Regions from separate parts of the Pseudocitrobacter faecalis genome, predicted to be linked through region 2. Evidence: predicted binding sites of a transcription regulator. Region 2 holds the regulator's gene; each other region holds the start of a gene.
The links. The regulator LexA, encoded in region 2, represses DNA repair genes until DNA is damaged. The targets are predictions, from matches to a motif close to TNCTGTATGTACATACAGNA.
Positions count from the first base shown of each region.

Region 1: dinG (ATP-dependent DNA helicase DinG) is a predicted target of LexA. The motif match lies at 3,029-3,048, and genes of this name have one in related genera.
Region 3: dinB (DNA polymerase IV) is a predicted target of LexA. The motif match lies at 3,004-3,023, and genes of this name have one in related genera.

Region 1 is NZ_CBDDNJ010000002.1:2,870,903-2,876,041, forward strand. Features, by position in the region: gene ybiB (DNA-binding protein YbiB) at 1-838, opposite strand, end outside; gene dinG (ATP-dependent DNA helicase DinG) at 870-3,014, opposite strand; gene rhlE (ATP-dependent RNA helicase RhlE) at 3,155-4,546, opposite strand; gene cecR (transcriptional regulator CecR) at 4,807-5,139, shown strand, end outside.
Region 2 is NZ_CBDDNJ010000002.1:4,148,562-4,153,700, forward strand. Features, by position in the region: gene zur (zinc uptake transcriptional repressor Zur) at 238-753, shown strand; gene ACOXYR_RS20120 (CsbD family protein) at 833-1,042, opposite strand; gene dinF (MATE family efflux transporter DinF) at 1,180-2,508, opposite strand; gene lexA (transcriptional repressor LexA) at 2,577-3,185, opposite strand; gene ACOXYR_RS20135 (diacylglycerol kinase) at 3,295-3,663, opposite strand; gene plsB (glycerol-3-phosphate 1-O-acyltransferase PlsB) at 3,794-5,139, shown strand, end outside.
Region 3 is NZ_CBDDNJ010000002.1:3,436,678-3,441,816, reverse strand. Features, by position in the region: gene ACOXYR_RS16880 (Na(+)-translocating NADH-quinone reductase subunit C) at 1-203, shown strand, start outside; gene ACOXYR_RS16875 (NADH:ubiquinone reductase (Na(+)-transporting) subunit D) at 196-834, shown strand; gene nqrE (NADH:ubiquinone reductase (Na(+)-transporting) subunit E) at 838-1,434, shown strand; gene nqrF (NADH:ubiquinone reductase (Na(+)-transporting) subunit F) at 1,447-2,670, shown strand; gene nqrM ((Na+)-NQR maturation NqrM) at 2,673-2,888, shown strand; gene dinB (DNA polymerase IV) at 3,043-4,098, shown strand; gene ACOXYR_RS16850 (GNAT family N-acetyltransferase) at 4,101-4,544, shown strand; gene pepD (cytosol nonspecific dipeptidase) at 4,583-5,139, opposite strand, start outside.

The sequences.
Region 1 (5,139 bases), 1.3 Mb from region 2:
GTTCAATCCAGCGCGCGGTCACTTCCGGATCTTTACCTTCAGGTAAGACTTCGCTTGCTGTTTCCGTCTGCCGTTCGCTCACAATGCGTGTACCCTGCGCATCGATCAGCGTGATTTGCGGGCAACGCTGCGGGTTAGCATACACTTCGCCTTCTGTGCCGTGCATCAACAGCCCACGACCACCGATATCCGAGAAAAATTTCGCCACCTTCCCAACATATTCCGGATGCGAGACGCTCGACAGGCGCAGCGCGGCATCTTCGGCAAACGGCGTCGCCAGCTTCGCCAGCGTGTGCGCACTGTTACGCACGCCCATTCGCCAGCGCATAGCAAGCTGTTTTTCAAGCGACGGACACAGCACCCCCACCGGGATATACACCGGCTGATGACCATCCAGTTTGGCCTGCGCCTGACCCGCATGGCGCGTAGGTTCAATGCCCAGCAATTCAAAAATCGTTTCGCTGATAACCCGGGTCGGATCTTCGCTCACGCCGTGCACCACCACCGGGAAGCCAATTTTGTGCAGGAGGATTGCTAACAGCGGCGTCAGGTTGGCCTGTTTACGCGCACCGTTATAACTCGGGATCACAATCGGCATCGGTTTACCCACCGGCGGCGTAAGGCGCAGGGTATGCTGCTGCATCGCCTCGTAGAAGCCCAGCATCTCTGCCTCGCCTTCACCTTTAATGCGCAGCGCAATCAAAATGCCGCCCATTTCGAGATCCGGCACATCGCCATTCAGCATGTGGGTATAGAGACTGCGCGCGGTATCCTGATCCAGATCGCGGGCATGGTTCTTACCCCGGCCAATCTCTTTAATCACATTGCGTAAATCCATCAGATGCTCCTTGTCCGGTGTCGCGTGCCGATTAGCGTTTTTTGCGACGGGTCGTTTTAGCTTTGGTTTTTACTTTAACATCGGGCACCGCGGGTTGCTCAATAGGAAATACCGGTAGCGCATTCAACAGGCGCTGGCCGTAGTTTTTGGTCAACAGGCGTTTATCGTAAATCACCACTTCGCCCCAGCAGCCATGGCTACGAATCAGTCGTCCCACCTGTTGAATCAGGTTAAACGACGCGCTGGGCAGGCTTTGCACTTCAAACGGATAACGGTTCAGGCTTTTCAGCCATTCACCTTCGGTAATCACCACCGGGCTGTCGATGGGCGGGAAGGCGATTTTGTGGATATGCACCTGGCTTAGCAGCTCGCCTTTTAAATCGAGCCCTTCTGCAAATGATTGTAGCCCCACCAGCACACTACGCTCGCCGTTTTCCACGCGTTTGCGATGTAATTCCACCAGCCGATAACGCGGTTGGTCGCCCTGCACCAACATCAAAAGGCGCAAATCAGTCACGTGCTCCAGAAAACGCTGCATCGCGCGGTTGCTGGCAAACAGCACCAGCATACCTTTGTGTTTTTTACTTTCCAGCGCCTCGCGGAAATAGGCCGCCATTTCAGCAATGTGCAACTCTTCGTTTTCCATTAACGGCTCGTAGCGCATTTGTGGAATGACGATTTTACCCTGCTCAACGTGATTAAACGGCGAGTCGAGCGCGACGAAACGATCGCCCGCTTTTTCTTTCAGGCCGCTCATCTCCTGCAAACGCGAGAAACTATTGAGAGACCGCAGGGTCGCGGAAGTCACTACGATGTGCGGCACGCTGCGCCAAAGTAAACGTTCAAGCTGATCGCTGACGCGGATACCCACGCAGTTAAACCACAGATGCATCTGACCATCACGCGTGTCGCGCGTCGCCCACTTAGAGACCGGTGCGCCGGAGGCTTGCGCCAGCGACGCCAGACGCCAGAGCTTGCTTTGTGCCTCAAACATGCCCAGCGCGCGGTTCATTTGCAGAATAACCCGATGCAAACGCACGATATCGTGAGAACCGGTTTTCTCGCTGAGATCGTTTAAAAACAGTTCCGCCAGCCCACGCAGCATTTCGGTGAGCTTTGCCAGCCGCTGGACGATTTCCATGATCTCTTCGGGTAACTCGCCCATCGCAAAACGGTGTTCTGCTTCCTGGGTCGCCGGAAGATATAAATTCAGAATGTTGTTGAGTGAAGCAATCAGCTCATAAAGTTCTTCACAGTGAGTGGTCAAACGCTCCGGGATAGCCAGTGGCGGCGTCGTTTTCGGGCGAAACTGCTCCATACAGGTCGCGACCAGCTTGACGAAAAGATCTAGCTGCAAGCGATACCAGGGCGCAGTAATTTCCGCGCTCATCTCCAGCGCATCACGTGCGACATCTGGCAGATGATGTCCTTCATCCAAAACAAGCAGAAGGTTTTTCGGCTCCGGCAGCACCGCTTCACTTTCCATTGCGGCCATCACCAGCGCGTGGTTAGCGACCACCACTTCCGCTTCCTGGATCTCGCGCCGCGCGACGAAGAACGGGCACTCGCGATAATAGAGGCAGTTGCGGTTCAGGCAGCTTGCTTTATCGGTGCTCAGACGTCGCCACAAATCATCGTTAATCGCGATATCCGTGTGATCGCGCAGGCCGTCCCATTTATAGCTGTCGAGGTCGGCCTTTAGTTTCGCGCAACGCTTCTGCTCTTCCTGATTGTTCGGCGTGAGGTCGTCATCCAAAAACGCGAGCAGATCCTGCTGATTGGGCTCGGTACTCGCCAGCCCGTTGAGGTTACGCGGGCAAACGTAGCGCCCGCGTCCAAAGGCGGCGGTAAACTTAAGATCGGGGATGATTTTGCGCAACAGCGGGAGATCTTTACTGTAGATCTGATCCTGCAATGCGACGTTGGCGGTACTGACGACCAGTGTTTTTTGCTCTTCCCGGGCAATCGCAATGCCGGGAATGAGATAAGAAAGGGTTTTCCCGACGCCGGTCGGCGCTTCGATAGCCAGATGCCGCCCCTCTTCCCCGGCGAGCGTTTTTGCCACGTCAGCAATCATCTGCCGCTGCGGCGCGCGGGGAATAAAGTCCGGGATCTGTTCCTGAAGCGCCTTATACCAGGCGGCGATTTGCGCTTTCAGCGCAGCGGTCAATGCCATGAGAAAACCTGAAATACTGTATAAACAGCCACTATTGTGGCACTTTCCTGCGCGGTCGGCAAAAAATAAAGCCTGGCTTGCGGCCAGGCTTCAGAGATGGCAGATGCGCTTTGCTTATCCGCCCTACAACACATAAACCGTTATTGGGCTGCAGACGGTTTACGCGGACGGCGGCGACGCTGTTGTTCGCCTGCGGGTTTGGCATCGCCAATGCGGCGAGATTGTTTCGGTTTAGCATCAGACTTCGACGCGCCACCTTCGCTACGGCGCGGCTGTTGCTGACCGCGGCCCTGGCTTTGGCCCTGCCCTTGCGGACGACCACCTTGCCCACGACCGCCGCCGTTGCCGCCACGCTGCTGGCGGCCATTCTGAATCGGTTCTGCTTTAATGGATGGATCTGGCTCATAGCCCGGCAGCGCAATACGCGGGATCTCTTTTTTCAGCAGTTTTTCGATATCGCGCAGCAGTTTGTGTTCATCAACACACACCAGCGACAACGCTTCCCCGGTTGCCGCCGCACGGCCGGTACGGCCAATACGGTGAACGTAATCTTCCGGTACGTTTGGCAGCTCATAGTTCACCACGTGCGGCAGTTCTTCGATATCCAGGCCACGGGCCGCGATATCGGTCGCCACCAGCACGCGGATATCGCCGGATTTAAAATCAGCCAGCGCACGCGTACGCGCACCCTGCGATTTGTTACCGTGAATAGCCGCACTGCGGATGCCATCTTTATTCAACTGTTCTGCCAGGTGGTTTGCCCCGTGTTTGGTACGGGTGAACACCAGCACCTGACGCCAGTCGCCCTGACCGATCATCTGGGACAGCAGTTCCCGTTTACGTTTCTTATCCACAAAGTGAACGTGCTGAGTCACCTGCTCGGAGGCGGTATTACGGCGCGCGACTTCGATTTCCAGCGGGTTATGCAGCAGCTTTTCTGCCAGTGCTTTAATGTCGTCAGAGAAGGTCGCAGAGAACAGCAGGTTCTGGCGTTTTGCAGGCAGTTTTGCCAGCACGCGGCGAATATCGTGAATGAAGCCCATGTCGAGCATACGGTCTGCTTCATCCAGCACCAGAATTTCGATGTTATCCAGTTTTACCGCGTTTTGATGTTCCAGGTCGAGCAAACGGCCCGGCGTGGCCACCAGGACATCGACACCACCGCGCAGTTTCATCATCTGCGGATTGATGCTCACGCCGCCAAACACCACCAGCGAACGAATGTTCAGGTACTGGCTGTAGTCGCGCACGTTTTCGCCAATTTGCGCGGCGAGTTCACGGGTTGGCGTGAGGATCAGCGCGCGTACCGGGCGACGCCCTTTCGCATGTGGCTGGGTAGTGATCAGATGTTGTAACAGCGGCAGCGTAAAGCCAGCCGTTTTACCAGTACCGGTCTGGGCACTGGCCATCAGGTCACGGCCCTGTAACACCGCAGGAATCGCCTGCTGCTGAATGGGGGTGGGTTCGCGATAGCCCTGCTCTGCAACGGCACGCAAAATTTCAGGGCTAAGCCCTAATGAATCGAAAGACATATTTACTCCACACCCACCCCGACCGCATGCGGTGTAGTTTTCGAGGGGATAAAAAACCAGATAATGACAAAAACCACAATGTCATGAAGGGCCGGAGTGTAGCAGATTTTGTGACCTGGCGCATAAAATATCTCTCCAGTCAGGCGGCCTGCGAGGCGGTGAAAATTCTGTGTTTTCGCCGTTTATTGCGTATACGACTGGACAAGCTCAAAAAACGGTCATAATGTTAATCAATCGATTGATTAATTTTATGTGACGCGATGAATACGACTCCCATCACCACCAAAGGCGAACAGGCCAAAAGCCAACTCATCGCCGCCGCCCTCGCGCAGTTTGGCGAGTATGGCCTGCATGCCACCACCCGCGACATCGCCGCGCAGGCCGGGCAAAACATTGCGGCGATAACCTACTATTTCAACTCAAAGGACGACTTATACCTCGCCTGCGCCCAGTGGATTGCTGATTTTATCGGTGAGAACTTTCGCCCACACGTTCAGGCTGCCGAGGCGCTTTTCGCCCAACCAGAGCCTGATAAAGCCGCCATTCATGAACTGATTTTGCGTGCCTGCAAGAACATGATCTTACTGCTGACC
Region 2 (5,139 bases):
CGGAATTACGTGTGAAAAAACAGGATATAACAGGCTTTTCGCCCTATCGTTATTATTAATTTACCCTTCCTATTTATAGATGAGCGACACAGCGCTTCCCAGCATTTATGCCGTTCAGACCGGCTAAATGACGCGGTTTAGGATTTACCTCAGGTTGGCGATTATTCAGGCACTCGGTGTTTTTGCCATAACATGGTAAAGTAGAGGTCTATTTCCCCCGTAGCGCGAGGACGCATAATGGATAAGACCACTTCGCAAGATATGTTGGCGCAGGCTGAAAAGCTGTGTGCGCAGCGCGGCGTGCGCCTGACTCCACAGCGTCTGGAAGTGCTACGTCTGCTGAGCCTGCAACAGGGTGCGATCAGCGCATACGATCTTCTCGATCTGTTACGCGTGAAAGAGCCGCAGGCCAAGCCGCCTACCGTTTATCGCGCACTGGAATTTTTACTCGAGCAGGGCTTTGTCCATAAGGTGGAATCCACCAACAGCTATGTGCTGTGCCATCTTTTTGATCAACCGACGCATACATCGGCGATGTTTATTTGCGATCGCTGTGGTGTGGTGAAGGAAGAGTGTGCGGAAGGCGTGGAAGATATTATGCATATGGTCGCAGCACGAATGGGCTTTGCGCTACGCCATAATGTGATTGAAGCGCACGGTCTGTGCGCAGAATGTGTGGAAGTAGAGGCATGCAGTTCACAAGAACATTGCCACCACGACCACACGATTCAGATCAAGAAAAAGGCACGGTAATACGAGGGTTGGCACGTCCTTGTACCAGCGGGCAGGATACGCTTATTGAGGGGAGTTAAGCGTTACGCCGTCAGCGAGACTACCAACGGTAGTCGTTATGGGTTTCCCAATCGCTCACTTCTTTCTCTGCCTGGTCTTTGGCATATCCATAACGTTCCTGGATTTTACCGACCAGCTGATCGCGTCGGCCTTCGATAACGGTCATGTCATCGTCGGTCAGTTTGCCCCATTTCTCTTTCGCTTTACCTTTGAACTGTTTCCAGTTACCGCTGAGTTCGTCTTTGTTCATCATCAGCTCCTTATCATTCGATCATGGATGAGATATCACTTCGTCCTTCGGCGTTCATTTCTGCTGAACGTGATAATAAGTGTAGAAGAGGATATCGCTGACGATTCACTATTCAGAATCTTTAACCATCCTCGCCGTTATGTCTGCGAAGAGAACCAGGTGCCTTTTTGCCAGTGGCGACGCCAGATAACCGCCAGCGACAGGCCACGCAGTGCAAGGAACACCGCCAGCGCCAGCCATAAACCGTGATTGCCTAATACCGGCACCGTCAGCAGCGTTAGGGCGAACCCGGCGGCGGCAACGGCCATACTGTTACGCATTTCCGCGCCGCGTGTTGCGCCGATAAACATGCCGTCCAGCAGGTAGCACCAGACACCAATTACCGGCAATATGGCCTGCCAGAGCACATAGCGATCGGCGAGCTGCTGCAACGACGGCAGCGACGTCAGCATCGCCACGATATGACTGCCCGCCAGCGCGTACACCAGCGCAAAAACCAGTGCAACAATCCCCGCCTGGCGGCAGGCCGCGTGCCAGACCTGTTGCAACTGACTGTCATCACGCGCGCCGTAAGCCTGCCCGGAGTGCGCTTCCACCGCATAGGCAAAGCCATCCAGCGCGTAGGCGGTGAAGGTGAGCATGGTCATTAGCACCGCATTGACCGCCACCACATCGCTGCCCAGCCGCGCACCGAATACGGTCAATGCGCCAAAACAGAGCTGAAGTAATAGCGAGCGCAGCATAATGTCGCGATTGAGCGCCAGCAGGCTGCGCATATTTCCGCGCCAGGCCGTCTTCAGCATGTCAGAGGTAATCCCGCGCAGCACCAGCACCTTACGCGCCATCAGCAGGCCAATGATCATCGTGGCATATTCGGCAATCACCGTCGCCAGCGCCGCCCCCTGCACGTTCATATGCAGGCCCATCACCAGCCACAGGTCGAGGACAATGTTCAGGACGTTGCCGACGATCAGCAAAATCACCGGCGCACGCGCGTACTGAACGCCGAGCAGCCACCCCAGCAGCACCAGGTTCGCCAGCGAGGCGGGCGCGCTTAACCAGCGAATTTCAAGGAAGCGCCGCGCCTGCTCGAGCACTGCATCGCTCCCGCCAACAATGGTGAGCGCCAGATTGATAAGCGGCCCTTTAAACACCACGATGAGCAGACCAGCGCCTAACGCCAGCAACAGCGGTTGCACCAGCGCACGGGCAAGCCGGAGGGGATCTTTCGCGCCGAAGGCCTGCGCGGTTAAGCCCGTGGTGCTCATGCGTAAAAAGAGCAGCAGCATAAACAGGAAGCTGGTCGCCGTTGCGCCAATCGCCACGCCGCCGAGATAGACCGCGCTATCCAGATGACCAATCACCGCCGTATCCACAAGACCCAGCAGGGGAACCGTGATATTGGAGAAAATCATGGGAAGGGCGAGACGCCATAATGCCTTGTCGGCAGCCGTGAAGAGCGACATGCTTACGAACCTGAACAGAAAAGAGAACGAACAACGGCGCATGGTGCGCCGTTGTTATCGGGAGAGGATTACAGCCATTCGCCGTTGCGGATCACGCCAACGGCCAGCCCTTCAATGGAGAAGTTCTGACGGCGAAGATCGACGACAATCGGGGAAAACTCGCTGTTTTCCGGCAGCAGTTCGACGACGTTGCCCTGTTTTTTCAGGCGTTTTACGGTCACTTCTTCGTCGATACGCGCAACAACCACCTGACCGTTACGCACGTCCTGGGTTTTATGCACCGCGAGCAGATCGCCGTCCATAATACCGATGTCTTTCATCGACATGCCGCTAACACGCAGCAGGAAGTCAGCATTGGGTTTAAACAGCGAAGGATCGACCTGATAGTGACCTTCAATGTGCTGCTGCGCCAGCAACGGCTCACCGGCGGCAACGCGGCCAATCAGCGGCAGGCCGGTTTCTTCTTCCACCAGCAGGCGAATACCGCGCGATGCGCCCGAAACAATTTCTATGACGCCTTTACGCGCCAGTGCTTTCAGATGCTCTTCCGCCGCATTCGGGGAACGGAACCCCAGGCGCTGAGCAATTTCCGCACGTGTCGGCGGCATGCCCGTTTGGCCGATATGATCTCGGATGAGATCAAACACCTCTTGCTGCCTGGTCGTTAACGCTTTCATTCCGCCCCCTGGGTGTATATACAGTTATGCTGTGAGTATATACAGTTAACGGCTATTTTGGAACCGCAAAACGCACAAAATACAGGAGTTTTCGCAGATTATGCGAGGCTCAGTGGAAATGCGACCACAGCAGTACGGCCCAGGTCATCACCGCGACGAAAATCGCCAGCAATACCGCCGCAGAGCCCATGTCTTTTGCCCGCCCGGAGAGTTCGTGATACTCCGAACCAATGCGGTCGACCACCGCTTCCAGCGCACTATTGAGAATTTCCACTATCATCACCAGAAGGACGGAGCTTATCAGCAAGACGCGGGTAATGGCGTCAACGTCCAGCCAACACGCGATGATAATGGCCACAACCGAGGCGACCCCTTCCTGGCGGAACGCAGCTTCGTTTATCCACGCTGCGCGAAAACCTTTCCAGGAATAACCAGCCGCTTTGATAATTCGGGTGAGTCCAGTGGTATTATTGGCCATTAAATAGAACCTTTTAGCGTTATACGCATCAATGACAGTAGCTGTTATCGGCGGTAGAACAGAAATCCTGCTGACTTTCTGATATTCTTGCCGCGCATTTGCATGATTAACCAGAGGCTTTACATCGTTTATGTCCGGTTGGCCACGAATTTACTACAAATTACTGAATTTACCATTAAGCATACTGGTAAAAAGCAAGTCTATTCCGGCAGAGCCTGCCCAGGAATTGGGGCTCGATACCTCGCGCCCGATCATGTACGTCCTGCCTTATAACTCGAAGGCCGACTTACTGACCTTGCGCGCCCAGTGCCTGGCGCACGATCTCCCCGACCCGCTTGAGCCGCTGGAGATCGACGGCACCCTATTGCCCCGCTATGTGTTCATCCATGGCGGCCCGCGCGTGTTCACCTATTACACGCCGAAAGAAGAGTCTATCAAGCTGTTCCACGACTATCTCGATCTGCATCGCAGCAATCCGAATCTGGACGTGCAGATGGTGCCGGTATCGGTGATGTTTGGTCGTCGTCCGGGGCGTGAAAAAGGCGAGGTGAACCCGCCGCTGCGCATGCTAAACGGCATCCAGAAATTCTTCGCCGTCTCCTGGCTGGGCCGTGACAGCTTTGTGCGCTTCTCGCCGTCCGTCTCGTTGCGCCGTATGGCCGATGAACACGGTACCGATAAAATTATCGCGCAAAAACTGGCGCGCGTGGCGCGTATGCACTTCGCTCGCCAGCGTCTGGCGGCGGTAGGCCCGCGACTGCCGGCACGTCAGGATCTCTTCAATAAGCTGCTCGCTTCGCGCGCGATTGCCAAAGCGGTTGAAGACGAAGCACGCAGCAAAAAAATCTCCCATGAGAAAGCGCAGCAGAACGCCATCGCGCTGATGGAAGAGATTGCCGCCAACTTCTCCTACGAGATGATTCGCCTGACTGACCGCATTCTGGGCTTCACCTGGAACCGGCTTTATCAGGGGATTAACGTGCACAACGCCGAGCGCGTTCGCCAGCTGGCGCACGACGGCCACGAGATTGTGTATGTGCCGTGTCACCGTAGCCATATGGACTACCTGCTGCTCTCCTATGTGTTGTATCACCAGGGGCTGGTGCCGCCGCATATTGCCGCCGGTATCAACCTGAATTTCTGGCCAGCCGGCCCGATTTTCCGTCGTCTGGGCGCATTCTTTATTCGCCGTACCTTTAAGGGCAACAAACTCTACTCCACCGTGTTCCGCGAGTATCTCGGCGAGCTGTTCAGCCGGGGTTATTCTGTTGAATACTTTGTGGAAGGCGGGCGTTCCCGTACCGGTCGTTTGCTCGATCCGAAAACCGGTACACTGTCGATGACCATTCAGGCGATGCTGCGCGGCGGCACACGTCCTATCACGCTGGTGCCGATTTACATCGGTTACGAGCACGTGATGGAAGTCGGTACGTATGCAAAAGAACTGCGTGGCGCGACCAAAGAGAAAGAGAGTCT
Region 3 (5,139 bases), 710 kb from region 2:
AAGTGCTCGATGACAATGGCCGACCGGCGCTGAAAGTGGTGAAAGGCGGGGCCCGTCAGGGTGATGAATACGCGGTGGATGGCCTTTCCGGGGCCACGTTAACCGCCAATGGCGTACAGCATAGTTTTGATTTCTGGATGGGCGACCTCGGTTTTGGCCCGTTCCTGAAACAGGTTCGTGAAGGAGTGCTGAATAATGGCTGAACAGGGCGATATGAAAGAAGTGAAGCGCGTACTGGTGGGGCCGTTAATTGCCAACAACCCGATTGCGCTTCAGGTCCTCGGCGTCTGCTCGGCGCTGGCAGTGACCACTAAACTGGAAACCGCATTCGTGATGACTATCGCGGTAACGCTGGTCACGGCGTTTTCGAGCATGTTTATCTCGATGATCCGCCATCATATTCCGAACAGCGTGCGCATCATCGTGCAGATGGCGATCATTGCCTCGCTGGTGATCGTGGTCGATCAACTGCTACGCGCTTTCGCTTATGAGATCTCAAAGCAGCTCTCGGTCTTCGTCGGCCTGATCATCACCAACTGCATCGTGATGGGGCGCGCGGAAGCGTACGCCATGAAAGCGCCGCCGCTGGCGAGCTTTATGGACGGTATCGGTAACGGCCTGGGCTACGGCGCGATTCTGATGATTGTCGGTTTCCTGCGTGAGCTTATCGGCAGCGGCAAACTGTTTGGCATTACGATTCTGCAAACGGTGCAAAACGGCGGCTGGTACCAGCCAAATGGCCTGTTCCTGTTAGCACCGAGCGCCTTTTTCATCATCGGCCTGTTGATCTGGGCGCTTCGCACCTGGAAGCCAGAACAGCAGGAGAAGGAGTAACCGATGGCTCACTATATCAGCCTCTTTGTCCGCGCCGTTTTCATTGAAAATATGGCGCTGGCGTTCTTCCTGGGGATGTGTACGTTCCTCGCGGTATCGAAAAAAGTCTCGACGGCGTTTGGTCTGGGCGTGGCGGTGACACTGGTACTGGGGATTTCCGTTCCGGCGAACAATCTCGTCTACAACCTGGTGCTGCGCGACGGCGCGTTGATGGACGGTGTAGATCTCAGTTTCCTGAGTTTTATCACCTTTATCGGCGTGATAGCGGCGCTGGTGCAAATTCTGGAGATGATCCTCGATAAGTATTTCCCGGCGCTGTATACCGCGTTAGGGATTTTCCTGCCGCTAATCACCGTGAACTGCGCCATCTTTGGCGGCGTGTCATTTATGGTTCAGCGCGACTATAACTTTGGCGAATCTATCGTCTACGGTTTCGGCTCCGGCATCGGCTGGATGCTGGCGATTGTCGCCATGGCTGGTCTTCGCGAAAAAATGAAATATTCAAACGTCCCTGCGGGTTTGCAGGGCTTAGGGATCACCTTTATCACCACCGGTTTGATGGCGCTTGGCTTTATGTCGTTCTCCGGCGTGCAGCTATAAGGGGCGAAGAAAATGGAAATTATACTTGGCGTGGCCATGTTCACCCTCATCGTACTGGCGCTGTCGGTGCTGATTCTGTTTGCCAAATCGAAGCTGGTGAACTCGGGCGATGTGGTGATTGAAATCAACAACGAAGCCGACCGACAGATCCGCACGCCAGCAGGTGACAAGCTGCTGAATACGCTCTCCAGCAACGGGATTTTCGTCTCGTCCGCATGCGGTGGCGGCGGCTCCTGCGGCCAGTGCCGCGTGAAAATTAAAGAAGGTGGCGGTGACATTCTGCCGACCGAACTGGCACACATCACCAAACGCGAAGCCAAAGAGGGCTGCCGTCTGGCGTGCCAGGTCGCAGTGAAGCAGGACATGAAAATTGAACTGCCGGATGAGATTTTTGGTGTCAAAAAATGGGAATGCGAGGTTATCTCTAACGATAACAAAGCGACGTTCATTAAAGAGCTGAAGCTGGCTATTCCGGAAGGCGAGGTCGTACCGTTCCGCGCGGGTGGCTATATTCAGATTGAATGTCCATCGCATAAGGTTGCGTACGCCGATTTTGACGTGCCTGATGAGTACCGTTCCGACTGGGATAAATTCAATCTTTTCCGCTACGTTTCCGAGGTTAAAGAACCGACGGTGCGCGCCTACTCAATGGCGAACTATCCGGAAGAGAAAGGCATCATCATGCTCAACGTGCGTATTGCCACGCCACCGCCGAGCGTGCCGGATGCGCCGCCGGGGATCATGTCCTCTTATATCTGGTCGCTGAAACCGGGCGATAAAGTGACGATTTCCGGCCCGTTTGGCGAGTTTTTTGCAAAAGATACCGACGCGGAAATGGTGTTTATCGGCGGGGGGGCCGGGATGGCGCCGATGCGTTCGCACATTTTCGACCAGCTTAAACGCCTGCACAGCAAGCGGAAAATTAGCTTCTGGTACGGCGCGCGTTCCCTGCGTGAAATGTTCTATCAGGACGAATTCGAACAGCTGGCGCGTGACAATCCTAACTTCACCTTCCATGTCGCGCTTTCGGACGCGCTGCCGGAGGATAACTGGACGGGTTACACGGGCTTTATCCATAATGTTCTGTATGAAAACTACCTGCGCGACCATCCGGCCCCGGAAGATTGTGAGTTCTATATGTGTGGGCCGCCGATGATGAACGCGGCTGTCATCAAAATGCTCAAAGACCTGGGCGTGGAAGATGAAAACATCATGCTCGATGATTTTGGAGGCTGATGATGCTCACGGTATTTCTGGCGACGTTTGCGATTTTTGCGCTGGTGATCCTCGGGATGTCGCTGGGGTACATCATTAAGCGTAAAAGCATCCAGGGTAGCTGCGGCGGGATTACCTCGCTGGGGCTGGAGAAAGTCTGCGACTGCCCGGAGCCCTGTGACGCACGCAAAAAGCGTATGGCGCGCGAAGCGTTGCAGAAAGAGAGGCGGATATTGTAGTGCCGGGGGAGGGGGCGAAAACGCATTAACACCGTGCACATACGGTTCCCTCTCCCAGTGGGAGAGGGGGAGTGTGAAAACCCGGCACAATCTCTCTTCTCACCCACTCTATTTATACTGTATACTTGTCCAGTAACATCCGTAGGGGCTATGTATGCGCAAAATTATCCACGTCGATATGGACTGCTTCTTCGCAGCGGTAGAGATGCGTGATAACCCTGCGCTGCGCGACATCCCTATCGCTATCGGCGGCAGCCGTGAACGACGGGGGGTCATCAGTACCGCCAACTACCCGGCGCGTAAATTCGGTGTACGTAGCGCAATGCCCACCGGCATGGCGCTGAAGCTTTGCCCGCATCTCACCCTTTTACCCGGTCGTTTTGACGCCTACAAAGAAGCCTCTGAGCACATCCGCGAAATCTTCTCTCGCTACACCTCGCTAATTGAGCCCTTGTCGCTGGATGAAGCTTATCTCGACGTCAGCGACAGTGTGCATTGCCACGGCTCTGCCACGCTGATTGCACAGGAAATTCGTCAGACTATCTTCAACGAATTACAGCTCACGGCTTCCGCAGGCGTTGCCCCGGTGAAGTTTCTCGCCAAAATCGCCTCCGATCTCAACAAACCCAACGGCCAGTTTGTGCTCACGCCCGCCGACGTTCCCGCGTTTTTGAAAACGCTGCCGCTGGAAAAAATTCCCGGTGTTGGGAAAGTTTCTGCCGCGAAGCTCGAAAGTATGGGGCTGAAAACCTGCGAAGACGTGCAGAAAAGCGATCTCGCTATGCTCCTGAAACGCTTTGGAAAATTTGGCCGCGTATTGTGGGAGCGCAGTCAGGGGATTGATGAGCGCGCCATCAATAACGAACGGCTGCGAAAATCGATCGGTGTAGAGCGCACGCTGGCGGAAGATATCCACGATTGGCCTGAGTGTGAAGCGATTATCGAACGTCTCTACCCGGAGCTGGAGCGAAGGCTGGCGAAGGTCAAACCCGACCTGCTGATTGCCCGTCAGGGCGTGAAACTCAAATTTAATGACTTCCAGCTCACGACTCAGGAACACGTCTGGCCGCGGCTGAATAAAGACGATTTGATCGCCACGGCCTACAAAACCTGGCACGAACGTCGCGCCGGGCGTGGCGTCCGGCTGGTGGGGCTGCACGTTACGCTGCTTGATCCACAACTTGAAAGACAACTGGTGTTAGGACTCTAATTATGAACATTCGCGCGTGGCAGCCGCATGAACTGCCGCAACTAAGCCAGATTTTCCTGCGCGCCGTCCACGAAACCGCCAGTCAGCACTATTTGCCCGTGCAAATCGCCGCCTGGGGTCAGGTGGATGAGGCGCAGTGGCGGCAAAAATTAGCCTCTTCCGTGGTGCTGGTGGCGGAAGTTGACGGCATGATTATCGGTTTTATCACCGCCGTTGGGCATTACATCGACCTGCTTTTTGTCTCGCCAGATTACGCGCGGCAGGGGATTGCCGGGGCGCTGTTACGAGCATTGCTGGCAAAAATGTTGCCGGGAAAAGTGACCGTCGCGGCGAGCATTACCGCAAAACCGTTTTTTGAACGTCAGGGGTTTGTGCTGGTGCGCGAGCAAAATGTTGAGGCGAGGGGAGAGCGGTTTATTAATTACCTGATGGCGCGAGAGGTATAAAAAAGCCGGACAGTGATGGCCGCCCGGCTTAACGGATATTACTTCGTCGGAATCGCTTTCAGCAGTTCAGTCAGAAGCGTCCAGTAGTGGCCCACGCTTTCGATATGAACCTGCTCATCCGGGGAGTGCGGGCCCGTAATGGTTGGCCCGATGGAGACCATGTCCATTTCCGGATACGGTTTTTTGAACAGACCGCACTCCAGACCTGCGTGGATAACCTGAATGTTCGGCGTCTTGTTGAACAGACGCTGATAGGTTTCACGCACCAGATGCATCACCGGAGAGTTTGCGTCCGGCTGCCAGCCTGGGTAGCTGCCTTTGGCTTCGGTTTTCGCGCCAGCCAGTTTACCCAGTGAATCCAGCATGCTGACCACGTATTCTTTACCGGTGTCGATAAGGGAACGAATCAGGCAGTGGATTTCCACGTTGTCGTCAGTCATGGTCACGACGCCGACGTTCAGGGAGGTTTCAACCACGCCTTTTGCTACGTCAGAGTTGCGGATCACACCGTTCGGCGTGGCGTTCAGCAGGCGAACGAAAGTATCGCGAGACTGCGCAGTCAGCGCGGCTTTATCGTTGCTGACGGACTCCAGCA